Regions from separate parts of the Priestia sp. RMT2NF4 genome, predicted to be linked through region 2. Evidence: riboswitches for the same ligand, from Rfam matches in the RefSeq annotation. Region 2 holds a riboswitch; the other holds the start of a gene.
The links. A riboswitch is a leader RNA that binds a small molecule or an ion and turns the genes downstream of it on or off. The one in region 2 is predicted to bind FMN.
Positions count from the first base shown of each region.

Region 1 (15,623 bases), on a different contig from region 2:
TTTGCTTCATGGTCAGCTAGGTATGATGAATCAAGATAGCAAATTTCCGCGGGCCTTTCAAGCAACAGCCGCCTCAGCTTTGCTAAGCGGGGTGTTTGGAACAAGTCCAACGGTGTCTTCTGTAGAAGGAGCATCTGGTATTGCAGCTGGAGGGCGAACGGGTTTAACATCGCTGATTACAGGAGTTTTATTTTTAAGTTCACTTCTGTTTATTCCATTTATCAAGCTGGTTCCAGATAGTGCTATTGCACCTATTCTCATTGTGATTGGAGCACTAATGATTCAAAATATCAAAAACATCAATTTACAGGACTTAACAGAAGGTTTCCCTGCATTTTTAATTATTGCGCTTATTCCTCTTACGTACAGCATTGCTGATGGAATTGCATTTGGGTTCATTGCGTATCCACTGCTTAAATTATTCCTTGGTAAAATGCGTGAAGTATCGATGTTTATGTATGTAAGCGCGCTATTGTTTTTCTTGAATTTTGTGCTGCATTATATTGCTTAAAATAGACAGCTGAGTACTTTTGCTCAGCTGTTTTTTGTGTTTGCGGTAAAGAATCCTCTTTTTAGATATCATACTCCGTATTTCGTGTCCTTTGGTTAATCAGCCGCTTCTAAAATGGCGTTTCCTGCGTAAAGTAGTACAGAAGTCGGAGGGGATATAAGGGGGAGAAAACGATGGGAATTAAATTAATTAAAATATCAGCCGTTTATTTTGGAATTGGCATCATATTGGGGTATTATATGTCAATTGTTCACAGCTACGCTTTGACGCCTGTTCACGTGCACATTAATTTATTAGGATGGACGTCGCTTACGTTAGCGGGACTTATTTATTATTTGTTTCCTGCGTTTAGCGAAAGTAAATTAGCTAAACTGCACGTATGGTTGCATAATATAGGATTACCGGTCATGATGATTGGTTTATTTCTCATGATCGTACTAGAAAACCAAGCTTTTACACCCGTAGTAGCAGTAGGAGCAACACTTACGGCTATTGGCGTTTTAATTTTCGTATATCACATCCTTAAAAATTTGAAATCTGAACGATAAACCAAGAAGGTCGTTGACGATGGCTGCTAATTTCAAAAGGAAAAAGAACCAGCTATAGCGAATATACATGTAAACAAGGTGAAAGTGCGATTTACATAAAGGTGTGCTAGGCATCTTTATAAGGAGGGGTAAGCTGCAGGGATTTCTAGCTCTTATAAAAGCCAATAAAAGGGCTGATTATAAGTTTCTTGCGGCGGAGATACTATGGGAGAACATCAACAATTAGTGCGTGTTAGGGAGCTAGCAAATGAAATTATTCGACTTCGTCTTCAAGACCGTACGACTTATGACGAATTAGAGTTGCAAAATAATGTAGAGTTGTTGTCTCGTTCTGTGGTTGACTTAGTAAACATTATGTTAGCCGAAGATGTGGATTCGTCTACGTCTTTAAAAGCTACAGCTTCTAAAATGAAAATGGTGTATAATAACATGCATCAAGCTGAGAAAAAAGATTATTTGCATTTCTAATTGCTAGGCTCCTTTTCGCCACAAACGAAATGGAGGTGTACGAGGCAGATGCTATCGTCACTAACGACTTCTGAAGCTATTGTAGCATCCGTTCTTGCACTGGTTGTCATTGCCGTTTCCATTATCTTTTTTGCCACCCTTATTATGGTTGTTGTACGACGAGAAAGAATCAGCAGCTTGGTTAATCATGGAGAGCATGCAGATGGGAAGCAAAAAAGCTTAGGTGAATTTTTTCGTTCTTTACGAAAAAAATAACTACCGTTTTCTTATTAAATAGATAAAAGCGGTCAATTTAAACGTTGACCGCTTTTTTTAGATTGTTTGCTTATTTTTTTCTAAAACAATACGCGCTGCTTCACTAACAGATGACACAATAGCAGAGGCATGGCGCTGAACAGCTTCAGGAGCTGTAGCCATAGCGAAACTGTTCGGTGTTAATTGAAACATAGGAATATCATTAAATGAATCCCCTACACATGCAATTTCCTCTGGTTTTAGCTGAAGATGATTTAATAAAATTTCAATGGCATTTCCTTTGCTGATATGTTTAGGCATAATATCTAAACACTGCTTGGCAGAAATATATGTATCAATATAATCACCAAACTCTTCGTTCACTTCTTTTTGCAGAGCTACCATTTCATCATGATCTCCAAGAACCGTGATTTTAGATGGAGAAAGAGCCTGACCAAATGAATTTGTCATTTCAATTTGTTCTTCGATAGGGAAAAACATGTGAGTTTCAATTGCTTCAATAATTTCATTTCGCTGCTCTACATAATTCGTGTCGTTTGAACAGACAAGCGTAATACGGTTAGGATCTATCGTTTTTTTATAAAGTTGAACCGCTAAATCATCTTCAAACACTTTTCCATGAAGTTCTTGATTTTCTTTGGTCCACACAAATCCTCCGTTTTGGCTAATGCGATGAAATGTATTATTAATATCAGTAGAAACCTTTAAAATTTCCGTATCCATTCGTCCAGAAGCAAGACAAACCTCTACTCCTTGGCGCTGAAGTTCACTAAGTGCGTCTGCATTATGCTGTTCTACGTATTTTTCTTCGTGTAAAAGAGTTCCATCTAAGTCGCTTACAAATAATTTAATCATCTCTTGAAAATTCCTTTCCCTAAAAAAATTACCTTGATAAGAGTGTTACAAATTTATTACATTCCTTATTCTATCAGTGTTTCCCAAGAAACTCATAAAAAAAGCTCAAACCGGCGGTGAATTCAAAGAGATTAAGACATAACTACATCACTTTTTTTCGCAGGAGTCTTCGCCTTCCCCTCTAATCAACAGCTAGAAACAGCTACATGAAATCTAGTTCACCATCATAATGAAAACAATCCGAACGGAGTTGATTCTCAATTAAGAATTAACTCCGTTCGGATCTTTCTTCAACTAAAATCCATTTGTCGCAGCCTTTTTTTTAGGTTTGTTCACTGTAAAAAAACAGCCGCGGTCTAAAAGACCGCAGCCATGTTTTACAATACGTTAAAATATTTCGCTTCAGGATGTGCAAAAACAAGGGCTGTAACAGAAGCTTCTGGTTCCATCATGAAACCGTCTGTTAACTGAATGCCGATGTCTTCAGGTTTAATTAATTTAAACAGTTTTGCTTGGTCTTCAAGGTCTGGACATGCGGGATATCCGAATGAAAAACGCTGACCTTGGTATTTGGCTGAAAAACGCTCCGCCATTGTAAAGTCAGGCGAATCGGGGAATCCCCAGCGGTCACGAATTTGCTGATGAACACGTTCTGCTAATCCTTCAGCTAGTTCAAGCGCAAGAGCTTGGAACACGTGACTTTTTAAAAACTCGCCGTTTTCTTTGAATTTCGCCGCGCGTTCGCGAATGCCTGTTCCTGCTGTTACAGAGAAGAAACATACATAGTCCATCTCTTTTTCTTTAGGCTTTGCAAAATCAGATAAGCACAGGAACTGTCCTTTTGCTTGTCGAGGGAAGGTAAAGCGTTCAATTTCTGTTTTTTCATCAGCAGGATCATAAATAATTAAATCATTTCCGTCTGCTTGAGCAGGGAAGAACTGATAAATAACCGCTGGTTTAATTAAGTTTTCTTTTAGTGCCAGTTCGAGAAGGTCATCAACGGTTTCTTTTAATTGAACAGCACGCTCGTCTTTTTCAGCAAGCAGCTTATTCACTTTTCCTTTTAGTCCTAAGTGATGGCCTAAAAGCATCTGCCAGTTAATATACGGAAGAACCTGTGCCAAATCGTAGTGTTTGACAACGTGGCGCTTTAAATCAGCCGGTACAAAAACAGGAACATCCGTTGAAATGGCGGATCTTTCTAAAACAGCCGTAGCTGCTTGAGCGGTTTGAGGCTGGCGTTCTCGAACCGTTACTTTCTTTTCTTGACGCGTTTTTAAATCTGCTAAAAGCTGAATAACTTCTTCTTTGTTCTGCAGCTTATTTGCTAACGCTAATCCGTCCATCGCATCTTTGGCGTAGAGGACGGCACCTTCATATTCCGGGGCAATTTTAAAGTCAGTAAATTTACGGGAAAGGGCAGCGCCTCCTACCATAATTGGAACATCAATGCTTGATTGCGTTAAATCTTGTGCAGTTAAAACCATTTGCTGAGCTGATTTTACTAAAAGACCTGACAGGCCAATGATGTCTGGCTTTTCGTCTTTTACTGCTTCAATCAGCTGCTGCGGCGTTACTTTAATTCCTAAATCAATGACTTTAAAACCATTGTTGCTTAAAATGATGTCTACTAAGTTTTTACCGATATCGTGCACGTCGCCTTTAACCGTTGCAAGAATCACTTTTCCTTTTCCAGAATCATTTTCAGTTGCTTCCATATGAGGTTCTAAAAAGGCAACGGATGCTTTCATAACTTCCGCACTTTGAAGCACTTCTGCTACAATCAGCTGGTTGTCATTAAACAAACGTCCGACTTCCGCCATCCCCTTCATAAGCGGTCCGTTAATAATATCTAACGGATCATCATATTGAGCTAAAGCCTGTTCTAAATCAGGAAGCAATCCTTCTTTTGTACCTTCGACAATATACATTGCCAATCGTTCTTCAAGTGTTAACGTAGAAATTTCTACTTTTGCTTCTTTCTTTTTATCACGATAAAAGTCCGTAAACGTGCTTAGCGTTTCATCAGTTGTGTTAAATAATAACGCATTAGCAAGCTCAATTTCAGCTTCTGGAATAGAAGCATAGCGCTCTAATTTTTCTGTATTAACAATGGCATAATCGAGTCCAGCCTGCGTACAGTGATAAAGGTAAACCGCATTTAGTACTTCACGTCCGACTGGAGGAAGACCGAATGACACGTTACTTACGCCAAGAATGGTCAGGCAATCAGGCAGGGCTTCTTTAATCATTTTAATTCCCTTAACTGTTTCTTCAGCAGAACCAATATATTGTTCATCACCAGTCCCTACAGGAAACACAAGAGGGTCAAAAATAATATCTTTTGGATTAAAGCCATGTTTCTCAACAAGCAAATCATGTGAGCGTTTAGCAATCTCTACTTTTCTTTCTGCAGTAACGGCCATGCCTGTTTCATCGATTGTACCGACAACCAGAGCTGCACCGAATTTTTTTACTAGCGGCAAGATTGCATCAAAACGCTCTTCACCATCTTCTAAGTTAATGGAGTTGATAATGACCTTACCTTGCGAGTACGTTAAAGCTTTTTCAATAACTTTCTCGTCAGTTGAATCGATTACAAGAGGAACCTTCACTTTTTTTACAACTTCTTGAATAAATTCCTCCATGTCTTCCATTTCTTCACGGTCTGGATCTGCTAAGCAAATATCAATAACGTGAGCACCATTTTTAACTTGAGCACGCGCAATTTCAGATGCTTCTTCAATTTTCCCTTCCGCAATCAGACGCTTGAACTTGCGAGAACCGATTACATTCGTACGTTCTCCCACAAAAAGAGGGCGCATAGAATCGTCATATACAAGCGGTTCAATACCGGTTACAGCATGATTATGCTCGGAGCGATCAAGCGAACGAGGAGCAACCTCTTTTACCGCTTCAGCAAGTGCTTTAATATGAGCAGGCGTTGTACCACAGCATCCGCCTACAAAGTTCAGCCAGCCTTTATCAGCAAATCCTTTAATTTTTTGAGCCAGCAGCTCAGGGGACTCATGATAATTGCCTTCTTCATCCGGAAGTCCAGCGTTTGGATAACAGCTAACAGCTGAAGTGGCTAGGTCTGAAAGAGAGCGAATATGATCCGTCATAAATTCAGGACCTGTCGCGCAGTTAAGTCCGACTGAAAGAGGCTTCATGTGTTCCAGTGATAAGTAAAAAGATTCGATATCTTGACCAGCGAGAGTTGTTCCCATTGGCTCAATCGTTCCTGAAATCATAATTGGAACTTCTATTTTCAGTTTTTCAAACGCCGCTGTAATGCCTAAAAACGCAGCTTTTACGTTCAGCATGTCTTGACAGGTTTCGACTAGAAGTAAGTCGACGCCGCCGTCTAACAAACCCCGAGCTTGCTCTTCGTACGATTCTACTAACTCAGGGAATGTAATACCTCCCGTAACAGAGAGAGTTTTAGTGGTAGGGCCGATAGCTCCAGCTACGAACCTAGGCCATTCGGGAGTTGAATATTTATCACGGGCTGCACAAGCAAGCTTCACAGCTTCGATATTCAATTCATACGCCAAGTGGCCTAAATCGTATTCATCAAGTACGGTAGATGTTGAGCCAAACGTATTGGTTTCAATGATGTCAGCACCCGCTGCAAAGTACTCTTCATGAATGCGCTGAATCACATGAGGCGCTGTTCGGGTCAAATATTCGTTGCAGCCTTCATATTCTTCGCCGCCAAAATCTTCAGCGGTTAAATCAGCATCTTGAATCATCGTTCCCATTGCTCCATCGATGACGAGTATTCGCTTCTTTAGTTGTTGTTCGATAAGTGAGCTCATTTATATCTTCCTTTCTGATGTAACGAGTTGCTTGTCATGAATATAGCGTGTTAGAATTTCGGTCATTTCATAGCGCATAAACGGCGTAATTAAGTAAATACCGTCAAATAGCTCATATGCTGTATCAATTAAGTTTTTTGCAATCGCAAGGCCTTCGACTTCACCGCGAATCCGGTCATTTCCCGTTGCGTCCATACGTTCTAGAATATCTTCTGATAATTTAATTCCAGGTACTTCATGGTGAATAAATCGAGCATTTCTTGCGCTTGTTAACGGCATGATCCCGATGTATACCGGTGTTGTTAAATGTTTGGTTGCTTCATATACCTCTTCAATTTGCTTAGTTGAATAGAGAGGCTGAGTAATGAAATAGTGAGCCCCGCAGTCGATTTTCTTTTCCAAGCGCTGAACGGCTCGGTCTAAGTGACGCACGTTTGGGTTAAAGGCAGCTGCAATGGAAAAATTGGTTTTTTGACCAAGCGGTTTGCCGGAATAAGATAGTCCTTCATTAAACTGAGCGATTAAACTAATCAAGTCAAATGAAGATAAATCATAGACCGAAGTGGCGCCAGGGAAATCGCCAACTTTTGACGGATCACCGGTAATTGCAAGCACTTGATTCATTCCTAGCGTATGAAGTCCCATTAAATGAGATTGAAGTCCAATTAAATTTCGGTCGCGACAGGTAATATGAATAAGCGGTCGTGCTTTTGTTTCTTGTTGCATCAGTGTTGCCATTGCCAAGTTGCTGATGCGAGGTGAGGCAAGAGAATTATCAGCTAATGTAATAGCATCTACGCCGACTTTATCAAGTGCTTTTGCGCCTTCTAAAAATTTCGTCGGACCAAGCTGTTTAGGCGGATCCAGCTCGACGATAACGGAGCGGCGCTTCTTCACAATTTCGTGCATATGAGGTTTATCCTGCTGCTCACGCTCTTGAACCGTAACGGCTGGTCTCATTTTAACGACTTTGCTTGTAATCGGAGGCAGGTCTTTTAAGGCAGACGACATGGCGCGTACGTGAGCTGGTGTTGTACCGCAGCATCCTCCAATTAAGCGAACCCCTTGTTCGCGGAATAAACGCGCGCTTTCTACAAAGTAGTCTTCATTCGTTTCATATTCCAGCTTGCCTTCCACATACGCCGGAAGGCTGGCATTAGGGTAAGCAGATAAGAAAGCACGATCAGGAAGCGGTACTTCTTCAAGAGACTGAATCATATGATAAGGACCTAAACGGCAGTTTAGCCCGACAACATCTGCTCCCAAGTCTTCTAATTCTTTTAATGCATCTGCTAAAGGACGCCCATCTTGCAGTACGCCAATATCATGCAGGGAAACGTGGGTAATAATAGGCTTATCCGTTTCTTTTCTTGCTAGTGTAAGAACGGTCTTTAATTCTTCGAAATCATAGTATGTTTCAAATAAAAGGCCATCCACGCCTTCATTTAAAAGCCAAAACATTTGTTCACGAATGCTTCGCTTAACCTCTTCTAAGCTAATAGCATTTTTTTGGAAAGAACGAATTCCGCCGAGTGTACCAACCACGTAAGCCTGATCGTTTGCAGCTTGTTTCGCTAATTTTACACCAGCAACATTGATGTCTTTGACTGAATCTTCTAATCCATAACGGGCAAGTTTTTGATAATTAGCAGCGTACGTATTTGTTTGAATAACGTTTGCACCAGCTTCTACATAGGCTCTGTGAATACGAGAAACCTCTTCTGGTTTGGTGATGTTTAGTTCTTCAAAACAGCTGTCAATACCGTGTGAGTAAAGGAGGGTACCAGTGGCACCATCCCCAATTAAAATTTTAGACTTTAAATCTTCAAGTAACCCCATGTCAAAACCTCCTTAAATTGTTCCGCTTCTATTTCACGAGTGATTCGTTTTATGCAATATGCCGATAAAATAGAAAAAGTCTTCTTAAGAAGAAGACTTTTTTCGCCTTCTTATCTTCCAAGCAATAAATTAATTGCTTGCTGGATTTAGCACCATGTCTCTAACGACTGGTTGCTGAGGTTTCAAAGGGCCAGTCCCTCCACCTCTCATGATAAGAATCAATTGTATATAATTGAAACATATTTTTTTAAATAGAAAGAATACTTATTTAATAATTTATCTGATTTTTAGAAATTATACAACAGTAAATTGTGAATTTCCAGCAAATATTGAGGAAAATTTAAAAGCTAAAGGGAAAATATCCGTATATTTTGTTTGAAAACTGCCGTTATGTTAAGGGATAAAGGGTTTTCATGAAAAAAACAAGAAGGAAATAAAAAAACGAAAAATGAACAGCACCGGGTGAGGCGAGGATTTACATATAAAAGGCTCGTCTTTTTTTAACCGTTTCTACATATAGTGAACTATGAAGGGTAGAAGGGTGATGGGCATGAAAAGGTGGAAACTCACGCTGCAGGTTGCTGCTACGTATGTAGGCACCGTTGTAGGAGCCGGTTTTGCAACAGGCAAGGAAATTGTTCAATTTTTTACACAGTACGGGGAACTTGGAATGGTTGGAATTTTGGTCAGCGGCTTGTTTTTTATTTGGCTAGGTTCGAAAATGATGCTGCTTTCGCACGCAATTGGGGCTTCTTCTTATCAGCAGCTTAATACATATTTATTTGGTGATGTACTTGGAAAAGCGGTAAACGGTGTAATGATCGTCATTTTATTTGGAGTAACTTCAGTCATGCTAGCGAGTACGGGGGCAATAGGAAAAGAACAGTTCGGGCTGTGGCCTCCTGTTGGGATGATTTGTACAATTGTTTTAACTTATATATTTATCGCAAGAGGAATTAACGGTATTTTAATGGTTAATTCTCTTGTTGTGCCGATGATGCTTTCATTTGCTTTTATCATCTTTGTGCCAAATGTCAGCTATTTCTCACTGATTCAAACGAAGCCAGACTTAACGCTCGTCACACAGTGGAAGTGGGCGGTTAGTCCCTTTTTATATATTTCCCTAAATCTAGCTTTGGCTCAGGCCGTTTTAGTTCCATTAGGAAGCTCCGTGAAAGATAAGAGCGTGATCAAAAAAGGGGCCGTAATAGGAGGATGTGTACTTACGTTTATGCTTGTTTCTACTCATCTTGCCCTTTCCAATTTGCCTTATTCATTTCAACTTGATATTCCTATGAGTGCCGTTGTTAAAAATATCTCAGCGTGGGTGAATGTTTTATTTACGGTAGTTGTGTTAGGTGAGATTTTTACTACATTGATTGGAAATGTATTTGGAATCGCTAAACAGCTTCAATCATTTCTTCCCCTGAATGACAAACAAGCTTTTGCGTTTATTATCTTGGCATGCTTTATTATCGGGCAATTTGGATATGCTCAGCTTCTTGAGTTTTTGTATCCGATATTTGGCTATATTGGACTAGCTTTTGTATGGATGCTATGTATTAAAAAAGAAAAAATAAGCTAAAAGCTGGATTTTGCAGAGCAGATATGAAAAAACGAAGTTAAATGATGTGACAAGTCGATTTTACTTTGCTATAATGTAAAACAAATAAGACTCTAGCAGTCGAATATATTATCCTTCGGGGTCGGGTGTAAGTCCCAACCGGCGGTGATAAAGCATATGCTTTTAAGCCCGTGACCCGTTTTCGTACGATGTATGTTAGCGGTGGATCTAGTTAAAATCTAGAGCCGACAGTAAAAGTCTGGATGGGAGAAGGATCAGGAAGCACAGTTGTTTTTTTGTGTTGTATGAATAAGGGACAGGTTTGTCTTTTTTAAAGCTACCCTTGTTTTTGTACACAAAATATAACTGTTTATTTCGTATACAATTAGCGGAATTTTGCATAGATAAAACTGATTCAGCTCAGCCGACCCCTTGGACATTTGTTCAAGGGGCTTTTTTATTTTCAGTGGTTGGGGGAAAGATAAATATGAAAAAAAAGCAGCTGCTATTTCAAAACGGCATAAGAAGTTGGAATAGCGCCAAAGCAGGTGAAGAAAATGTTCACAGGTATTATTGAAGAAATTGGAAAAATAAAACGGATTCAAAAGGCTACAGAAGCAATTGTTCTTACGATTGATGCGAAGACCGTGTTAGAAGATGTGAACTTAGGGGACAGTATTTCAGTTAACGGCGTTTGTTTAACCGTAACGGCTTACTCTCAAAATGAATTTACGGTCGACGTCATGCCGGAGACGATTAAAGCAAGTACCCTGCAGCTTCTAACCGTTGGATCACGTGTTAACTTAGAACGGGCGATGGCTGCAAATGGCCGGTTTGGAGGGCATTTCGTCAGCGGACACGTTGATGGAATTGGAACCATTGTAAGCAAAACACGTAAAGGAAATGCCTTTTATTATGAAATTCAAGTGGATCCTGAACTTCGTGAATTTATGATGTTAAAAGGATCTGTTTCTGTAGACGGAACAAGTCTTACTATTTTTGATGTCAGCAACCAATCATTTACTATTTCTCTTATTCCTCATACGGTACTTCACACAGTCGTGGGAGACAAACAGCGAGGAGACAAGGTGAATATTGAATGCGATATGTTAGCTAAATATATGCATCAGATGATGGCTAACAAGTCAACTCCTGGCGCCTCGAATCGGTCAGGTAATATGAAGGATTTATTGCAGCAGCATGGTTTTACAAATTAACAGTGAGGTGAAAGAGATGTTTCATAAAGTAGAAGAAGCCATTGAAGAGTTAAAAAAGGGAAAAGTGGTTATTGTATGCGACGATGAAGATCGAGAAAATGAAGGAGATTTTATTGCATTAGCCGAAAAAACGACGCCTGAGGTTATTAACTTTATGGCTACTCATGGAAGAGGATTAATTTGTACACCTGTTAATGAAGAAATTGCGCATAAATTGAATCTTCACCCAATGGTAGTGAACAATACGGATGTACATGGAACAGCATTTACAGTAAGTATTGATCATATTTCAAGTACAACAGGTATCAGTGCGTACGAACGTTCTGCTACCGTTATGGCTCTTGTAAATGAAGCAACGGTAGCAAGTGATTTTCAACGACCAGGACACATTTTTCCGTTGATTGCAAAAGACGGGGGCGTTCTGCAGCGTGCGGGTCATACAGAGGCCGCTGTTGATTTAGCCGTGTTAGCAGGAGGAAAGCCTGCGGGTGTTATTTGTGAAATTATGAATGAAGATGGAACAATGGCACGCGTACCGGATTTAACAAAGATTGCAGAGCAATTTGATTTAAAAATGATTACAATAAAAGATTTGATTGCCTACCGCCGCAAACATGACCAGCTGATTAGCCGTGAAGTAGAAGTAAGCTTACCTACGGCATTTGGTGATTTTAAGGCTGTAGGATATACAAATAAACTTGATAATAAAGAACATGTGGCTCTTATCAAGGGTGATATTGATCATAATAGCCCCGTTCTCGTGCGGGTTCACTCCGAGTGCTTGACTGGAGATGTGTTTGGCTCTGAGCGCTGTGACTGCGGTCCTCAGCTTCACGCAGCTCTTACGCAAATTGAAGAAGAAGGACGCGGCATTCTGCTGTATATGCGTCAAGAGGGCAGAGGTATTGGCTTATTAAATAAGCTAAGAGCATATAAGCTGCAGGAAGAAGGATACGATACCGTAGAAGCGAATGAAAAACTCGGGTTTGCTGCGGATTTACGAGAGTATGGAATCGGTGCTCAAATCTTAAAGGACCTTGGAGTCAAACAAATGAAGCTTTTAACGAACAATCCTCGCAAAATTACTGGGCTAAAAGGCTACGACCTTGAAGTGGTAGAGAGAGTGCCTCTTCAAATGCCGGCAGTGGATGCCAATAAAAAATACTTAGATACCAAAGCTAAAAAACTAGGTCATTTATTACATTTATAAGTTTACACTTTTTTTCGTTATAACAAATGAAGCTAATTCATGAAAAGAAATGTAAATAACTATATATTACTACTAGCAGGAGGAACAAGAGATGAATCATTTATATGAAGGAAATTTAGTTGGCACAGGATTAAAAATCGGAATCGTGGTAGGGCGTTTTAATGAATTTATTACAGGGCGTTTACTTAGTGGAGCAGAAGATGCGCTTAAACGTCACGGCGTAGCTGATGAAGATGTAGACGTGGCTTGGGTACCGGGCGCTTATGAAATTCCATTAATCGCTAAAAAATTAGCTGAATCTAAAAAATATGACGCGGTTATTACGCTAGGAACGGTTATTCGAGGAGCTACTCCACACTTTGATTTTGTATGTAATGAAGTAGCAAAAGGCGTTGCATCTCAAAGCTTACAAACAGGCGTACCAATTATCTTTGGTGTATTAACAACTGAAACAATTGAGCAGGCAATTGAACGTGCAGGAACAAAAGCAGGAAACAAAGGATGGGAAGCTGCAGCATCAGCTATCGAAATGGCCAACCTTTCAAAAATGATTGAAGGATAATAGAGGGCATTCCAGTTTTTGTAAGATAAAGAGTTAAAAGAGGCTGAAACAAAAGTATGGTAGTTGAAAGAAGATCCGAACGATGAATCGTTCGGATTTTTTCATGGTTAGGGTTACATTACAACATAGGTTTCCTGTATGTAGGCTTCTAACTGTTGAGTGGAGAGCAGGGCGAAGGCTCCTGTAGGGAAAGCGAAGCCTTGCAGGGAAATCACCTGCAGTGCAGCAAGCGATCCATACTATCTCATGTATCCGATTTGTTCGCCTTTAGATTGGATTGATGTAGTATGTCTCAATCTCTTTTGAATAGAAGCTAGCTATGTATAATTTAGCTAAAACGTCTTACTCTAAGTAATAATTAGGTCGTAAAAGGGAGACGTCTATGCCTCATTATACTGCTTTTTTTGCATTGATTATTATCAGCACAGCCGTTTTGCTTACAGTATTCATACGTAAAAAAGATAAAAAGCTAGTCGTTTTGCTTTTTTTTATCATTGGAATGGCTTATGTACTAGAGTATGTTGTATTTGTGTTGTTTGAAAGTTACGAGTACGATCCTGATTTTATGACCAATGAATATTTTGATAATTTGTTTGGGTCCTTAACTTCTCAAACGTTTGCTTTTCCAATCATGGCTATGGTGGTAGCTGCTTATCAATTAAAATTTCGCTATATTTTAATCATTTCGGCTATGTTTATGGGGATTGAAGAATTATTTTTACATTGGGATATTTATACACATCACTGGTGGAAAACAATTTATACAGGCGTTTTAATGACTATAGGCTTTAGCATTTCAAAGATTTGGTATGTATGGCTAACAGAACGGTATATGACATTTGTGCATTACGCTACATTTTTTCTGGGAATGCTCGCCATTACTTCTACTATTATGTTTCTGCTGTTAGCATACTTTCATAATAATTGGTTTTATACGGGATGGTTTGCGTCGGTTACTCATGATTCCGTAAATGCAACGATGATTTATGTTTGTATTGTTACGATTCTCCTCGTTTGGAGTGTAGTCAAAGAATTTTTTATTGGAGCTGGGATCATTATAGCGGGGCTGCGTATAGTAGATATTTTACTAATTCACTATGGGATTTTACTGGTATCTATTACCACTTCACTTGTTCTTTTTACGCTTTTACAAGCGGGTATATTCATTCTGAGCGTTATGCTTCAATATTTTATTATGAAAAATTGTTATGGGACGAGTAAAAAAGACGTTGCGTTTCCAGCGAAGAACTACTAAGATAATACGTAACTCAAATAGTTTAGTTCAATAATATTTGAAACAAAGAAAAATGAATTGACGGTTATGCGTATTATTTGTAAGATAGGAAAGCAAATAATAGAAAGCCGAAACAGGGGAGTGAAGGATTCGTGAAAGAGTCCTTTTTTGTAGAAAAGGTACTTAATAATAATGTATTAATTGCTAAACACCTTACCTATGATGAAGTTGTGCTAATTGGGAAAGGAATAGGGTTCAACAAGAAAAAAGGCGATGAAATCGATGCAAAAGCTGTGGAAAAAATGTTTTTGCTAAAGAGTGAAGAAGAGCAAGAACAGTACAAGCAGCTTTTAGCTCAGGTGGATGAAGATGTAATTGAAATGATGAATGATATTGTAACGCATATTCAAAAACGCGTTAATATCCCTTTGAATGAGCATATACACATTTCATTGACAGATCATATCGCCTTTGCGATAAAACGTTTTCAGCAGGGGATGGGTCTTAAAAATCCATTTTTACTTGAAACAAAAGCCTTATATCCAGAGGAATATACAATCGCATCTGAAGTGGTAGAGATCATTAGTCGTAAAATAGGCGTGCAGCTTCCGGTAGGAGAGATTGGTTTTATCGCGCTTCATATCCATAGTGCGCTGACCGAAAAAAACCTGTTAGAAGTGAATCAAGACTCGCAGCTTATTCAAACGATTATTAATGTGATTGAAGAATCGCTTCATCTGCAGGTAGACAAAGAATCTGTACACTATATGAGATTGATTCGTCATTTGCATTTTGCCATTGATCGAGTAAAAACAGGAGAAAAAATAGAAGAGCCAAAAAAAATTGCTTTGCTATTGAAAGAAGAATATCCTCTGTGTTACAATGTGTCTTGGAAAGTGATAAAAGTAATGCAGCAAGCGTTACATTTACCTGTGTATGAAGCAGAAGCAGTTTACTTAACGATGCATCTGCAGCGACTTATAACAAAAACGGATTTATAAAATCATTTCAATACGTGTTACTGATACGATCAGGCATGAGTGAGAAATGAAGCGATGTGTAATTGGATGAGTATATCCATTTGTCGTTTCTTTTTCCTCATGCCTTTTTTTGTTATAAGAAAGCGCAATCATTGAAGACTTCGCCTCATAACACCGGGAAATGTAATGAGTTTTCTAGTTAAAGAAAGCGTTTTATGAAAGCGCGTTAATGATTCACGTATCAAATAAATAGCTTGTTGCACACTAAATATATAAAAGGAGGTAAGCGCCATGTTTAAAAAACTTTTTGGAGTATTACAAAAAGTCGGAAAAGCGCTTATGCTACCGGTTGCGATTTTACCGGCAGCAGGGATTTTACTTGGAGTAGGGACAGCGCTTCAAAACCCTACATTGTTGGATGCAGTACCGGCACTTGGTGCAGACTGGGTTCAATTAGTTTCAAATGTTTTGTCGCAGGCGGGTCAAATCGTATTTGACAACTTATCGCTATTGTTTGCCGTTGGTGTTGCCGTTGGTTTAGCCGGTGGTGACGGTGTAG
Region 1 covers NZ_JBLQZO010000003.1:692,138-707,760, forward strand. Annotated here, with positions in the region: gene ACMX9J_RS16955 (NCS2 family permease) at 1-511, shown strand, start outside; gene ACMX9J_RS16960 (hypothetical protein) at 685-1,059, shown strand; gene ACMX9J_RS16965 (hypothetical protein) at 1,264-1,527, shown strand; gene ACMX9J_RS16970 (hypothetical protein) at 1,576-1,782, shown strand; gene ACMX9J_RS16975 (HAD family hydrolase) at 1,840-2,637, opposite strand; gene metH (methionine synthase) at 3,015-6,458, opposite strand; gene ACMX9J_RS16985 (bifunctional homocysteine S-methyltransferase/methylenetetrahydrofolate reductase) at 6,459-8,297, opposite strand; SAM riboswitch class I at 8,405-8,515, opposite strand; gene ACMX9J_RS16990 (amino acid/polyamine transporter II) at 8,848-9,882, shown strand; FMN riboswitch at 9,990-10,140, shown strand; gene ribE (riboflavin synthase) at 10,419-11,078, shown strand; gene ACMX9J_RS17000 (bifunctional 3,4-dihydroxy-2-butanone-4-phosphate synthase/GTP cyclohydrolase II) at 11,095-12,288, shown strand; gene ribE (6,7-dimethyl-8-ribityllumazine synthase) at 12,380-12,850, shown strand; gene ACMX9J_RS17010 (hypothetical protein) at 13,233-14,105, shown strand; gene glcT (glucose PTS transporter transcription antiterminator GlcT) at 14,237-15,085, shown strand; gene ptsG (glucose-specific PTS transporter subunit IIBC) at 15,356-15,623, shown strand, end outside.
Region 1: linked by a shared signal. The riboswitch ahead of ribE (riboflavin synthase) and the one ahead of ACMX9J_RS12780 (ECF transporter S component) in region 2 are both predicted to bind FMN.

Region 2 (15,623 bases):
ACCTGACGACGGCATTCTTTTGCCTCAATAAACTCCTTCATCGCACGGTACTTGTCATGTTTGTTTCGAAGACGTTTATTTACAGCTGCAACAATCGTTTCATGCAGCGATTCAGGGATTTTCCTAGGTTCAACATGTTCATTTTCCACTACATTTTCTCTGTACAAATAATAACGAATAAATCGCCAATGTGTTTCTTGAATACCCACTGTATAAAGAAAATGAGACTCTACTTGTTTTAAAGGAATGGCCTGATCATGATTTCGTAAATACGACAGGCAGTATAAGATGATATCTGAAGAAGGAAGCTCAATTTCAAGTAAAGAATGAGCAAAATCATCGTCTCCTTCAGCATAAAGCAAAATCGCAATACTGTTTTGCTGATCGCGTCCACTTCTTCCAATTTCCTGTACGTATGCTTCTAGCTGCGTAGGTGTATGAAAATGAATAACAAAGCGAACATTCGATTTATTAACCCCCATTCCAAATGCACTTGTGCAGCAAATGATATCCAGCTGATTTTCTAAAAATTGCTGTTGAACAAGCATTCTTTCACTCGGTTCCATTCCCCCATGGTAATACTGCACTCGCTGTATCCCATTTTCCTTTAGAAGCTGTGTTAATGCTTCTGTCCAAGATCGGCTGGAACAATAGATAATTCCTGGACTTTGCAGTTCACTAACGTACATCAGCAACTTCTCTTTTTTCTCTTCAATACTTGCAACAAAATCAACTTTCATCGCAATATTACTTCGATTCATGGAATAGATGTGCTCGTTGACAGCAGGCAGCGATAAGTAGCGCTTAATATCTTCCACTACTTCCCTAGTCGCAGTTCCTGTTAGTGCCAGACATAGCGGACTGCCAAGTTCCTTCCATATATCTCCTAACTGAAGATAATCCAAACGGAAATCATGTCCCCACTGAGAAATACAGTGCGCCTCGTCCACAACGAAAAGGCCTACCTTTGCCTGTTTTAATGCTTCTACCACAACAGCGTTTTGCAAAATTTCAGGAGATGCATAAATAAAACGATAAAAAGCTAAATCTTTTAGCGCCCGTCTTTTTTCTTCTTGTTGTAGGAAACTATTTAAGGCAATAACTCGCTTTTCTCCACTTGCCTTTAGTTGTTGAACTTGATCTTCCATCAGTGAAATTAAAGGAGATACAATCAGCACCGGTCGGTTCAACACATAAGCGGGGAGCTGATAGCACAATGATTTCCCTGTTCCTGTAGGAAGAACCGCTAACACATTATGACCTGTTAAAATATCTTGAATAATCTCTTTTTGTCCTAGTCGAAATTGGCTATAGCCAAATTGTTTCTGTAGAAGTTGTTCTATCTTCACATCAAACACCACTTTTTTTAGTATCAGGTAAAATGTTTTGCTAATACGAGACGAATCTGAAAATAGGTAACGTCGTCTTTTACTTCTTCCTTTATCGCCTTTAATTTATTTGTACGCAAACTTTCAAAAGCCGAGATAATTTCTTCCTGCTGCTTAGGCGATACGTATGCATCGATTGAAAAAGATGGAACAAACAGAGCTAATTCTGCAATATGATCTTCAATTGTACTTTCTTTTAAACGCCTTATATAAGCAATTTCTTCAAGCGTCTTTCCTTTTTGAAGCCAGCTATACGTTTTTAACGTCGAGCTTGTCAAAGGCAATTCTAAATATAGATCATGCAAAAAAGAAGAAAGTACATGAAAGCTTTCATTATTTTGACTCACTTTTTCAATGATATGATGAATAACCCCTAAAAGTTGAATATGCACATAATGCTCATCGAGTTCATATTGATATGCTAACTGATTTTTTGTAAAGCCTACTCTTTCGTATCCAGTCAGTTGCAAAACAAAAAGAGACGCATCCCGTTCCCTACAATCTTTCAAGCACGTTCGGAGCTCTTTGAATAGCTCGGCGGCTAACTCTTGACGCGTTTGCTTTTGAGACATAATATACGTTTTGACCCATTGAATGACCTCAGGATTTTTGGAAATGGGTAAAAACCCTTTTTGAAAATACTGTAGGTTGGATAAGGTCTGAATGAACAAAGTGATTCTTGCTAAAAATAATTGAGTACTGCTTGCGAATTTCCATCCGTCTAAAGCTGGATGAAAGGGCCGAGCCGTCAGTTCATCTTCAAGGCGTGTTCGTCCCTTATCTGTCATCACATACTTTTGATTTTCAGTTTCTTCGATATACTGCTGTTCTTTTAAATATGCAACGCAGGTTTCAAAAGACCGTTTATCTAAGTAAAGAAATGACTGAAAAAGAAAAGAGATTCCAAAAATTTTTCCGTCTTGAATTGTTTGCGCTGACTTTTTACCTGTTAATAAATGATAAATACCATAGGCGGTTCGCTCACCTTTTAACTGTTTTATACAAAATAAAATGCTAACTTGAATATAATTCAAAGGTGTCAACTTCCTTTCTCATTCATTGTACCAAAAGTGACCAATAGCATGTGAGATAAAGGCTTTTTAGCTCTTTCCTTTATGTATCAAAACGTTTGGATAAGTGAAGAAACCTTGATTTGATAAGCATTCTCAGTGACTTTTCTATTGAAAAGTTTTATAAATCATTTTACAATGAATAAGGAGAAATTTCACTCTTGATTCGCGAAGAGATTATATAATAAGAAATTTTCGAACACTTTACAGGAGGTCTTGTTATGCCAAAATATACAATTGTTGATAAAGATACTTGCATCGCATGCGGCGCTTGCGGAGCAGCAGCACCAGACATTTATGATTATGATGATGAAGGTATTGCATTCGTAACATTAGATGATAACCAAGGTGTAGTAGAAATTCCAGAAGATCTAGAAGATGATATGATGGATGCAATGGAAGGCTGCCCTACGGATTCAATTCGCGTAGCGGATGAAAAATTCGAAGGCGATGCTAATAAATTCGAATAAGTATTGAACAAACCTGTAGTATAGTACATGCTGCAGGTTTTTTTATATATAAAAATCGCTCTCCCCGGGAGAGCGATTGAATTAAACAGCAACGCGGCGCGTGATCCATTGCTTCATTTTTGAAAACAATAAGACAAAAATAACCCCTGTTGCTGCTCCTTTTATTAAGTTAAACGGCAAAATACCTGCAACGATATATTGACGCGCTTGTTCACTAGACATTTCTGGCGATTGTAAGAAGATTGTATACGCCGGTAAAAAGACATAATAATTTAAGACAGCCATGAGTACCGTCATTACAACCGTACCCGTAACCAAACCTATCGTTACGCCTTTGGCTGTTTTAAATCGACGGAACATATATGATACAGGAAGAATGAACAGTAAACCAGCTACAAAGTTCGCCACTTGACCAACCGGAACCCCTGTAGCACTTCCTTGAATTAAATAATTCAATAAATTTTTTATTCCTTCTACTATAACAGCAGCCATAGGTCCAAATACAAGTGCTGCTACGAGTGCAGGAATTTCGCTAAAATCAATTGTTAAAAACGGAGGTAATCCAGGAATCGGAAAATTAATCATCATTAAAATGTAAGCAATACTGCTTAACATTCCTAGTATAACCAGCTTTTGAGTTTTCTTACTTTGTTGCATCTTGCCTCTCTCCTTCTTTGTGATCCACTCTTCAAAGAAGAAAGGTTCAACTTCATATCCCCACGCAAAAACCTCCCAACAAATGATTCGTTGAGAGGAGACATGGCAGGCATATTTAATAAACGTTCATCACATTAGGTTTTGAACGCTGAACCTCCACCTTCTCCCATCCAGACTGTACTGTCGGCTTTGGAATTTCACCAAATCTGCTCGTATGTATTACATATAAGCTCGCGGGCTCAAAACAATTTGTTTTTTTACCGCCGGTCGGGAATTTCACCCTGCCCCGAAGATAGACCAATATTTAATTATGAATTTATTATATGTTATCTCGAATTAAAAGTAAATAAAGAAGTTTTTTAATTCCTATTAAATTGATGTCTTTTATAAACTTCATTACTGTTTTATATGTAAAATAAGGAAATAAGTGCATAACCAACAGCATTATGACATATTTATAGTTTCAATTTTACGTTTACAATTGTGTATTTGATAACTAATTGTAAAGTTTAAAAAATATAATTGACAGAATTTTTTTAACATGGTAAATTATCAAATATTTGATGATAGTAAAATCCAAGGGAGATGTTCACGTCATGTATAACGTATTAGTAGCTGATTCAATTAGCAATGAAGGTCTTGCTCCACTACTTGAAGCTCCTCATGTGAATCTTACGCGAAAAAAAGTTGAAGAAGTTGAGAATGATTTGCATACGTACGATGCGCTTTTAGTACGGAGTGCTACGACGGTTACAGAGGATTTGCTGGCAAAAATGCCGAATTTAAAAATTGTTGCTCGCGCTGGAGTAGGTGTCGATAATATTGATATTGAAGCCTCAACCAAACGAGGGGTTGTCGTTATTAACGCGCCGAACGGAAATACCATTTCAACGGCGGAACATACATTTGCTATGATGGCTAGCTTGTTTCGGCATATCCCCCAAGGAAATGCTTCAGTCAAAGCGCGCGAATGGAACCGCTCAGCATTTGTTGGAACAGAGCTTAATCGCAAACACCTGGGCATTATCGGATTTGGACGAATTGGCTCAGAGCTTGCTAAACGCGCAAAAGCCTTCAATATGAGCGTTCACGTTTACGATCCTTTTTTAACCTCTTCCCGAGCTGAAAAGCTAGGCGTAGAACTATTATCCCTGGATGAATTACTAGCAGCAGCGGATGTAATTACCGTACACACTCCGCTTACGAAAGAAACCAAGGGATTGCTCAATCATGAAACATTAGCCAAAACAAAGAAGGGTGTATTTTTATTAAACTGCGCACGCGGCGGGATCATTGATGAAAAAGCCTTAGTTCATTATTTAGAAATTGGCCATGTTCAAGGTGCAGCTATTGACGTATTTGAAGTTGAACCGCCGATTGATAACCCTTTGTTACATTTTGATCAAGTTATTACAACTCCCCATTTAGGAGCTTCTACAAAAGAAGCCCAGCTTAACGTTGCTGAAGACGTGGCACATGACGTTCTGCGTTTTCTAGAAGGTAATCCTGTAAGTTCATCCATTAATTTACCAACGCTTTCTAAAGAAGTTTTTGAAAAAATTCAGCCGTTTACGAGCCTTACTAAACAAATGGGAGCTATTTTATCTCAATGCATGCGAGAACCCGTTCAGCATATCTCGATCTCCTACGGAGGTACAGTGACGGATTTAGAAACCACTTATATTACACGGAGCTTGTTATCAGGCTTTTTAACCCATCGTATTGACTCACCTGTTAACGAAGTCAATGCTTCTATGATTGCCAAAGAACGAGGAATTACATTTGGTGAAAAAACATCGGAAGATACGCAAGGATATTCTAATATAATTGACGTTACAGTAACAGGCGAACAGCGTACATTTACCATTACGGGCACTTATATAGCAGGATATGGACCTCGAATTGTTAATATTGATTCGTTTGATATTGATTTTTATCCGGAAGGACATCTTCTTTATATCCGTCACAGTGATCAGCCCGGAGTTATTGGAAATGTAGGGAAAGTACTTGGAGATTTACGTATTAACATTGCTACCATGCAAGTGGGCCGTAAGCAAAAAGGCGGAGAAGCCATTATGATGCTCACGTTTGATAAACTTTTAGATGATTCTGTCATCACTTCATTAAAACAAACAAGCGAAATTGTGACCATACAGCGCATTGAGTTGTGACATTGAAAAAAGAGCCTTAGCGGCTCTTTTTTTATGGACTTATTTTTAACACTTGTCCTGCATTTAAAGCGGTGTTCTTTAAATGATTCCACTTTCTTAGCTGCTCCACATCGACTTCATATTTGGCCGCAAGTTCAGATAATGTATCTCCTTGATGGATAAGAATACAGTTATCAGAAGCCTGATGTAACTGCTGAAAAACCGTGGCAGCTAAATCGTTTTTTACGTATGCCGATAGTTTTTGCTTGTCCAATTTGGCGAGTGGGTTTACCGCATTGGTTTTATCCGGATTCCAACTTCCTTGATGAACTTCAAAATGCAAATGTGCACCTGAAGATCGTCCTGTATTGCCAACCCATCCAATGTTTTGACCTGCGGATACAGAATTTCCTTCTGCAACAAGTCGTTTCTCTAGATGAGCATAGACCGTTTCGTATCCATTCGTTTGTTTGATAAAAACAACTTGCCCGTATGTATTTGAATAATAAGAGCGGCTCACCACTCCTTTTGCAACAGCATACACCTGTGTACCAACAGGTGCTGCTATATCGATTCCAAAGTGTTTGGCGTGACGAGAACCAAATATATCAGTTAAGACTCCTTCAACCGGCCACTCCCACTGCTTCTCTTCTGCCTTTACCATTTGCCCGCCCAAAAATAAAAGACCTATACACAATCCCATCACTAATACAACCAATATTCTTCTTAACACGTCAATCATGAAGAAAGAACCTCCTATGTAGATCATTGCACACAAAACATACTATATGCCAATTCCTTCTCTTTTAGACTTGTTTATAGAAAAAATAAAGAGATGTGATTCTCCAATGAATCACATCTCTTTGCTATTCTTATTATTTCAGCCGAAGACAAACTGTTATTTAGCATGTGTTTACTTTGGCAGTTTGATAAAGAAAGTTGTTCCTTCATTTAATTCACTTTCAACTGCAATAATCCCTTGATGTGCCTCCACGATATTTTTAGCGATCGCAAGCCCAAGACCAGTTCCTGACTTTCCTCTCGTTCTGGCTTTATCAGCTTTATAAAATCGCTCAAATACAAACGGAAGATCTTCTTTTGGAATCCCTGCTCCTGTATCTTGAACAGAAAGATGGATTTCGGATTGACTTTTATCAAGATGCAGCTTTACTTCTCCGTAGTCATCCGTATGACGAATGGCATTATCAATTAAGTTTGTCAGCACTTGTTCCATACGGTCTGAATCAATCATCGCTTCAAATTCATCTTCTATTTTTCCATTAAGAGACAGTTTAATATGTTTTTCTTTAGCTAACCCTTGAAACTTGCGCAAAACACGTTCTGTAAATTCAACCATTGCTACAGATTCTAAGTGAAGCTGCACATGTCCCGCTTCCATTCGCGCTAAATCTAAAAGTTCATTTACAAGCCGGCCCATACGGAGTGATTCATCATAAATCACCTGTGCAATTTCTTTCTTTTCTTCATCCGTACTTGCAATATCGTCAATAATAGCTTCACTATAACCTTGAAGCATAGAAATAGGTGTACGCAATTCATGAGACACGTTTGCAATAAAATCTTTTCTTGATTTATCAAGTTTACGCTCTTCAGACATGTCTCGCAGTACAGCTACAGCACCGCGGATTTTCGTTTGATTATAGAGCGGTGACATTAAAATGACCCACGTTTTCCCTTGAATTTTCAACTCTGCACTTCGCTCCGTTTCAGTCTCTACTACCGTTTGAAACAAATGCACGACGTTTGCTGGAAGCTCAGGCACCTGCTGGTTGTTCACATCCTGCTCGTAATACCAAGTCTGAAGAAAATGCTCCGCTGGGGGATTGGTAATTAAAATCGATCCGTCTCTACTAAACGTAATAACACCGTCTGCCATACTGCTTAAAATACTTGAAAGCTGTTCTTTTTCCTGATTGAGCGCATTGAGATTAAACTTTAACTGCCTGCCCATTTGATTAAAAGCAATCGCTAACTCCCCAATTTCATCGTGAGTTAAAATAGGTACTTTTGTATCAAAGTTCCCTTTTGTTACTTCAAATGCCGCCTGCCTCATTTTTCTAAGAGGTGCTGTAATTCGAGTGGATAAGAAAAAAGCAAAGATAGTAGTTAAAATAATAGCAATACCTGCAGCCAATAAAATGAACTTAGTCGTATATTGAGCGGGCTCTTCAATTTCAGAAAGAGATTGATACAGATAAACGCCGCCTGTCGGTTTATTATCTTTCATTAAAGGTACACCGACAACAAACATTAAAGGCTCATCACTCGTGTCTTTCTTTGTGGTCATGTACATTTTTTCCCGTATTACTTTACCTTTTTCAACCACTTGATTTAGCTGATTGTTTTGTTTAACAATGGCCGAAATAGCTTTCTTATTTTCTTTATCAGGATGTGTGGAATGCCAATAGAAATCTTTATCTTGAACAATAACTACACTTGCTTGATCTGCAAGTTCACGAGCAATGGATAGTCCTAGCTTTTCATCCTCTGTTTCCTGCACAATGGTAGAGATTTTAGCAGCCGTTTTAGTTAAACGGTTTTCTGCGTCTACAACATGATAATTTTCAAAAAACTGAAGCAGTAAAATGGTCAAAATAAATAAAACAAGCGTAACGAGCAATAGGATAGTAAACCATAGTTTACCAACTACACTTCTCCAAAACATCAGTTATTTTCAACCTCAAATTTATACCCTACTCCCCAAACGGTTACGATCATTTTCGCCGCTTGTGACGATACGCGATTTAACTTTTCACGCAAACGCTTGACGTGCGTATCTACCGTACGAAGATCTCCAAAGAAATCATAATGCCACACTTCACGCAGCAGCTGCTCTCTGTCGTATACTTTATCTGGCGTTTTTGCAAGGTAGCATAATAATTCATATTCTTTTGGAGTTAAGTTAACTTCTTTTCCTTCTGCTGTAACGCGATGTGCATCATTATCAATCGTTAAGTGATCAAAGACAATGAGGTTTTTCACGCTCGTTTCTGGCTGAATAAACGTTGCTTGAGAAGAACGTCGAAGCAGTGCTTTTACGCGAAGAACCACTTCTCTTGGGCTAAACGGCTTAACGATGTAATCATCTGTACCTACTTCAAACCCTTGGACCCTGTTTACTTCTTCACCTTTAGCTGTAAGCATGATAATAGGAGTTGCTTTTTTCTCGCGAATTTGTTTACAGACCTCAATACCGTCTATGCCAGGCATCATTAAATCTAATACAATCAAATCATAATCTATGTGTAACGCTTTTTCGATTGCTTCATGCCCGTCGGCTGCTTCTTCAATGATGTATCCTTCTTTTTCTAAGTACATTTTTAACAATCGTCTAATGCGATCTTCATCGTCTACTAGCAGTAATCTTTGTTCGTTTTGCATGTATTTTCAACCTCCTAGTCTTAGTGTACAAAAAAAAACCGGCGAGTTCTACTTATGTTACCCAAACAATGTGACAATTCGTGAACACCTTTATGAAAAATAGCTTTTTTCCTCAAAAAAGAGGTTGAGACATATCGAAATCCATCCAATCTACAGATGGACAAATAAAATACAGGAGCTAGAAGCAACTACATATATGAAGCCTCCGTTCACCATGCAAATAAAAAAATCCGAACAAATGTGATTCTCCATCAAGAATCTCAACTCATCGTTCGGATCTTCTTCAACTAAAATATCTTTATTTCAGCCTCTATTCTATTTTTAAAGGTTACGCATATGAATGTAAACCTGCAATAACTAGGTTCACGGCCACTAAGTTGAACATGATGATGGCAAATCCGCCAACTGCCAGCCAAGCTGATTTTTCACCGTGCCATCCTTTAGACAGCCGAAGATGAAGAAAAGCGGCATAAAATAAAAAGGTGATCAGCGCCCACACCTCTTTGGGGTCCCATCCCCAAAAGCGCGTCCAGGCCATCTGAGCCCAAATCATAGCGAAAATAAGTGCTCCTAATGTAAAAATAGGAAATCCAATCGCCACTGCTCTGTAGCTTACTTCATCAAGCAAGTCGCTGTTTACCTGCTTCACAAGCGGCTGCAGTGCGGCTCCAATTCGCTTCCGTAAAATAAGACGAATCAGCCAATATAAGACAAACCCACCGGCTAACGACCAAATAACTGTATTTAATTTTTTAGCATTGATAATAGCCGGCATATCAACAAGCGGCTTTATGTCGTTCCCGTCTGTCCACTCACTTTGATGAGGCCCCACTAGCGGAACCATATGATATACGACTTGCTCTTGTTCGCCACTTTTATTAACCCAATTAAATGATGACTCGTAGTGAGCCGCATTAAAAGCCAGCGTCACCGCTACAAACCCAAGCGTACTAATAAGCGTATACAGGATGAATTCCAGCCAAAATGCTTTTTTATTTCGCTTGGATTGATCAATTGTTTTGATTAAATAAATCAATCCTGCAACAAAGCTAATGGAAAGCACGGCTTCACCCGTAGCTGCGGTTGTAACGTGAATATGCAGCCAATTCGTCTGGAGAGCTGGTATCAGCGGCGTAATTTCAGTTGGAAACATGCTTGCATAAGCAATGATTAAAAGAGCCACCGGCAAGGCAAAAAGTCCAAGCATGCTAAGACGATAAATAAAGTAAATAACAATAAATGCGCCAACAAGCATCATGCCAAAAAACGTCGTAAATTCAAATAAATTACTAACAGGAGCGTGGCCTGATGCAATCCATCTTGTAATGAAATAGCCAATCTGTGCAACAAAACCGATGATGGTAACCGCAATCCCAAACGTTGCCCACTTTGTTTTCTTTTGAGCTGCTCGCTTATCTCGAATAGCTCCTCCGAAAAAAAAGGTTGCAACTAAATAAGCAATAAACGCCACATACAGTAAATTACTACTTATACTCGCGTAATCCATGCTTTTTCCTCCTATTTTGTTTCTTTATCATTTTGGTCCTTCAGCTGTGTGAGGGATGTGGATTCTAATAAACCATTTAATTCTTTTTTAAGACCATACCAGTTTTTATTTGTATGTGCGGCCAACCATATCTCATTATTGACTTTTTGAATCCACATGCGGCGATGATTCCAATACATCCCTTGAATCACACCAATCATAAAGATGGCTCCGCCAATCCCTAAAAACCAAAGCGTATAGTCTCTGCGAACGGTTAATCCCGTTACATTTTTCGTTTCCACACCAGCAAAGGTCATTTTATAATCGTTATTTCCTAGCGGTTCCAAGTTCTCTCTAATTCCAACAAAAGCAACTTCGCCTTTTTTATGCTGAGGCGTAATCATTTTAAATACAAAAGCCGGGTTGTTAGGCACTCTTGTTTTTGTATTTGGGTTTCCTTCATCATCAAAGAAAAAGTCTGGAAAGTAGCTCATGAGCTTGACTTTATATCCGTTTTTTAAATCATATGTTGCTTTTGGATTATGTAAATCTACTGTAAGTGAACCAACGTTTTTATTTGCATTTTTATCTGTTAAATGGAAAGACATAGAGCTAAACTCATTTAACTTGAAGTCCACTTGGTACATGGCATATCCTTCAAACTTAAGCGGCTGATTCACACGAATCTCTGAATCTTTTATTTTCTTTAGCTTTGGATCTGCTCCCGGTATAAGCTTTCCTTCGCGCTTATACAGACTAACATCCGCTTCATATTTTTTGGCTACTTTATTATTCCCTGCACGATCAATTGCTTCTTGAAACACGGCGCTTTCGCTATCTTTATCATACGTTTCCACAGTAAAACGATGGTTTTTCAAAAAATACTCTCCGTTCGTCCCAGGAATAACTTTTGTTTCACCTTCACGGATCCAAAGAACTTCATCTATATACATACCTGGTACAAATCTAAGCATAGCGCCTAGTAAAAAGATAATGAGACCGATATGATTAACGTATGGACCCCATCTTGAGAAGCGTCCTTTTTCAGCCAGCAGATTGCCCTTTTCTTCGCGAATAGAGTATCTTCTTTTTTTCAGCATGCTTTTTACATGTTCATAATCTTGATCCGTCCACGATGATGAAGTGCTGTATAAACGCTGTCTCTTTAAGAAGTTTGGATGTTTTGTTACACTCTGCTTTTTTAGAGCTCGGTACAAAGGCACTACTCGATCTAAACTGCAAATGACTAACGACATTCCTAAAGCAGCAATTAAAAGCAAGTACCACCACGATTCATAGAGATGATGAAAACCTAACTTATAATAAAGCTCTCCTGTCCATCCATATTCCTTTTGATAATACTCACCTGCTGTCACATTAGGAGGTATGTAAGCTTCTTGAGGATAAATGGTTCCGACTGCAGACGCAACAAGCGTCACAATAATGATCCAAATGCCTACCTTTACAGAAGAGAAAAAATTCCATATTTTATCGATAACTGTTTTATTGTACGTTTGCGATCGCCTTGCGCTTCCTTCATAACGCATATCTACTAATTTTTCAGTTGTTTCTTCTGCAATTGGTTTACCACAGGCTTCACACAAAATCGTACCATGCGGGTTAACGTGTCCACATTCACATTTTACGTGTTTCATTGTCAACACTCCCTATGGTTTAATTTCTTCCATATATTCTTTTATTTTAGATTCTTCTAATCCGCCAATAAAGCTGTCTACAATCTTTCCGTTTTTATCAATTAAAAACGTAGTCGGAAGAGGATCTATCCCGTACGCACCCAACACTTGTGAATCTTTATCCATCAAAATTGGAAAAGATAGCCCATACTGTTTAGCAAACTGCTCTACCGCTATATTCGTTTCTGCAACGTTAACAGCTAAAATTTCAACGCCTTGCTTTTTATATGCTGCATACTGCTTTTCCATCGCCGGCATCTCTTGTTTACAGGGCTTGCACCATGTTCCCCAAAAATTCAAAAAAACTCCTTTGCCTTTGTAATCTGATAGCTGATGAGTTTCTCCATTAATATCTCTTAATATAAAGTCAGGTGCCTCATCTCCTACCGATACCTTTTGTTTATCAGCAAAAAATTGAGCATAAAGGGTATATCCAACCGCGCACAGTAAAACTGCTAATATAACTGTTCGAATAATCAAGCGCTTTTTTTTCATAGCACGAACTCCTTTTAACCGCTTTCAATACGCTTTTTTTCTACCATTATATCATTTTTTTGGTAGTGGCTTTCCGATAATATTTCGACGTTTCTGTGAAGTCTTCCTCTCATTCTACAAGTTCGACATTTTTTCAAAAAACCTTGCTTGATTTTCTAATTCACGACATTTTTCATAAAAAAAACAGGTAAGTGAAAATTACTTACCTGTTTGAGACATTGAATATAATTGTTTGACTTCATGAGCCGTAAGCTCGCGTGCTTCTCCTGCATTTAATCCGCGTAAGTCTAAAGGTCCGTAGCGCTCACGTTTTAACTTTAATACAGAATGTCCGATTGCATCGAACATGCGACGTACTTGACGGTTTTTCCCTTCGTGAATCGTCAGTTCTACGATCGCCGTCTGCTTGCTTTTATCAATGGAAAGAACTTTTGCACGAGCTGGTGCTGTTTTTCCGTCTTCAAGCATCACTCCGCGCTGCAGCTGTCTGATGCTTTCACGACTTGGGATTCCTTTAATTTTAGCCACATACACTTTATCCACTTCAAATTTCGGGTGCATTAGCTGATTAGCAAATTCACCATCATTTGTTAAAAGAAGTAGACCCGACGTATCATAGTCCAGACGTCCAATCGGGTAAATTCTTTCTTCTACATGCGGAAAGAAGTCAACGACTGTTTTTCTTCCTTTGTCGTCGTTAGCAGCTGAAATCACGCCTCTTGGTTTGTATAGCATAAAATAAACGGGCGCTTCGCTTTCTACCGGCACTTCGTCTACTTCAATTTTATCGTTAGGACCTACTTTCGTGCCCAATTCTTTTACAACTTTTCCATTTACTTTCACTCGGCCTTGGCCGATTAATTCTTCAGCTTTACGTCTTGATGCTACACCTGCGTGAGCAATCACTTTTTGTAATCGTTCCATTAACACTTCACCTCTTGTAACATCTTACTTGTTTACGAAGTAATACACAAGTCTATTTGCCACACAGAGGTAGAATTTTCGATTTCTTACCGGCCAAATACAAGGATTACGATTACAACTGATGCAATAATCCCTACCAAATCCGCCAGTAAACCAACCTTCAGCGCATCTCCCATTTTTTTAATACCTACTGCTCCGAAATAAACCGTTAAAATATAAAACGTGGTATCTGTACTTCCCTGCATGGTCGATGCCAAACGACCGATAAAAGAATCAGGTCCATATGTAGAAATTAGATCCGTTGTGATACCAAGGGCAGCCGTTCCAGATATCGGTTTAATAAGAGCTAAAGGTACAATTTCAGCCGGAACGCCGACTGCTTGCAGCATAGGTTTTAAAACAGATAAGAAAAAATCAAGGGCTCCTGAAGCTCGAAAAATAGAGATGCTCACTAACATGCCGACTAAGTAAGGAATGATGGAAAAAGCAATTTGTAATCCGTCTTTCCCTCCCTCTACAAACTTTTCATACGTAGGAATTTTTTTGTAGGTTCCATAAAGTAAAATACATCCTACGATAAGAGGAATAAACATCAATGATACTTGATTAAGCATCGTCATTTTCGTTTTCCTCCTTTTCGCGTACGTCGATAATAAAAGAAGCGATCGATGATGATAGCTCCTATTGTAGCTACAACAGTTGCTAAAAGCGTAGTACCCACAATTTCAGTAGGATTAGCCGAGTTATACGTAATTCGAATGGCAATAACTGTGGTCGGTATAAGCGTTAAACTGGTTGTGTTAAGTGCTAAAAGTGTGATCATAGAACGGCTTGCTTCGTCTCTGTCGCCGTTCAGTTTTTTAAGCTGCTCCATCGCTTTAATACCAAGAGGAGTTGCCGCATTCCCCAGCCCAAACATATTCGCCATCATATTGGACAATATGTATCCTAAGGCCGGATGATCTTTTGGAACATCAGGGAAAAGTCTAGTAATAATGGGTCGAAATAGTTTCGCTAACTTGTCGAGAAGCCCTGCACTTTGAGCAATATTCATCATACCTAACCAAAAGACCAGCACGCTGATTAACCCAATGCTGATGGTCACCGCTTCGCCTGCTCCTTGAAAAATTGCTTTGTTTACATCACCAATTTTCCCATTTATAATTGCAAAAACAATTCCGATAATGGTCAGCAACATCCAAATAATATTAACCATCTGTTTTGGCTCCAGACTGAATAAACATTAATCGCTTCACTCGATCAAAGAAACCTTCTTGCTGCTCGGCCTGCTTTTCGAAATAAATAGGAACACTGTCAATCGTTTCTCCACTTCTATAAATATCGAGCTTCCCTACAACATTGGGAACTTTCCCTGTTTCTTCCCACTGCTTTTTAGGCTGAATTAACGTTGTTTTCACTTCTACAGAGCTCTGTTCTTTCTTTGTAAGAGGATAGACGACATTTCGTTTAATATACAACTGATCTTTATAGAAAGAATCTTTTATATCTGCCAATTCGCCTTTTGCAGCTAAACTGGTCATATCATATTTATCAAATGCATTTTCATACATGGAAATGTGATCGTTCCAATCATCTGGCGCATTAATCGTTACGGCGATTAAATCCATTCCATCTTTTGTAGCAGTTGTCACAAGCGTCCGTTTTGCTAATTTTGTATATCCTGTTTTTCCGCCAGTACAGTATGCATATAGTGTTGTCAGCAGTTTATTTTTGTTTTTCCACACTCGATCCCATTTCTCTTCAGGGTGCTTCATTCGATAGACTTTTGTTCCTGAAATCTCTTTGAAAATTTTATTATTCATTGCATAGCGCATAAGCAGAGCCATATCGTGCGCTGTTGAGCGATGATTTTCATGATTGTCTAAT
Region 2 covers NZ_JBLQZO010000002.1:704,850-720,472, forward strand. Annotated here, with positions in the region: gene ACMX9J_RS12765 (RecQ family ATP-dependent DNA helicase) at 1-1,349, opposite strand, end outside; gene ACMX9J_RS12770 (helix-turn-helix domain-containing protein) at 1,373-2,422, opposite strand; gene ACMX9J_RS12775 (ferredoxin) at 2,680-2,928, shown strand; gene ACMX9J_RS12780 (ECF transporter S component) at 3,010-3,585, opposite strand; FMN riboswitch at 3,740-3,883, opposite strand; gene serA (phosphoglycerate dehydrogenase) at 4,182-5,756, shown strand; gene ACMX9J_RS12790 (peptidoglycan DD-metalloendopeptidase family protein) at 5,788-6,477, opposite strand; gene ACMX9J_RS12795 (ATP-binding protein) at 6,649-8,421, opposite strand; gene ACMX9J_RS12800 (response regulator transcription factor) at 8,421-9,137, opposite strand; gene ccsB (c-type cytochrome biogenesis protein CcsB) at 9,466-10,644, opposite strand; gene ACMX9J_RS12810 (cytochrome c biogenesis protein ResB) at 10,656-12,278, opposite strand; gene resA (thiol-disulfide oxidoreductase ResA) at 12,291-12,812, opposite strand; gene ACMX9J_RS12820 (pseudouridine synthase) at 13,011-13,736, opposite strand; gene ACMX9J_RS12825 (spore maturation protein) at 13,823-14,356, opposite strand; gene ACMX9J_RS12830 (nucleoside recognition domain-containing protein) at 14,353-14,952, opposite strand; gene ACMX9J_RS12835 (D-alanyl-D-alanine carboxypeptidase family protein) at 14,945-15,623, opposite strand, start outside.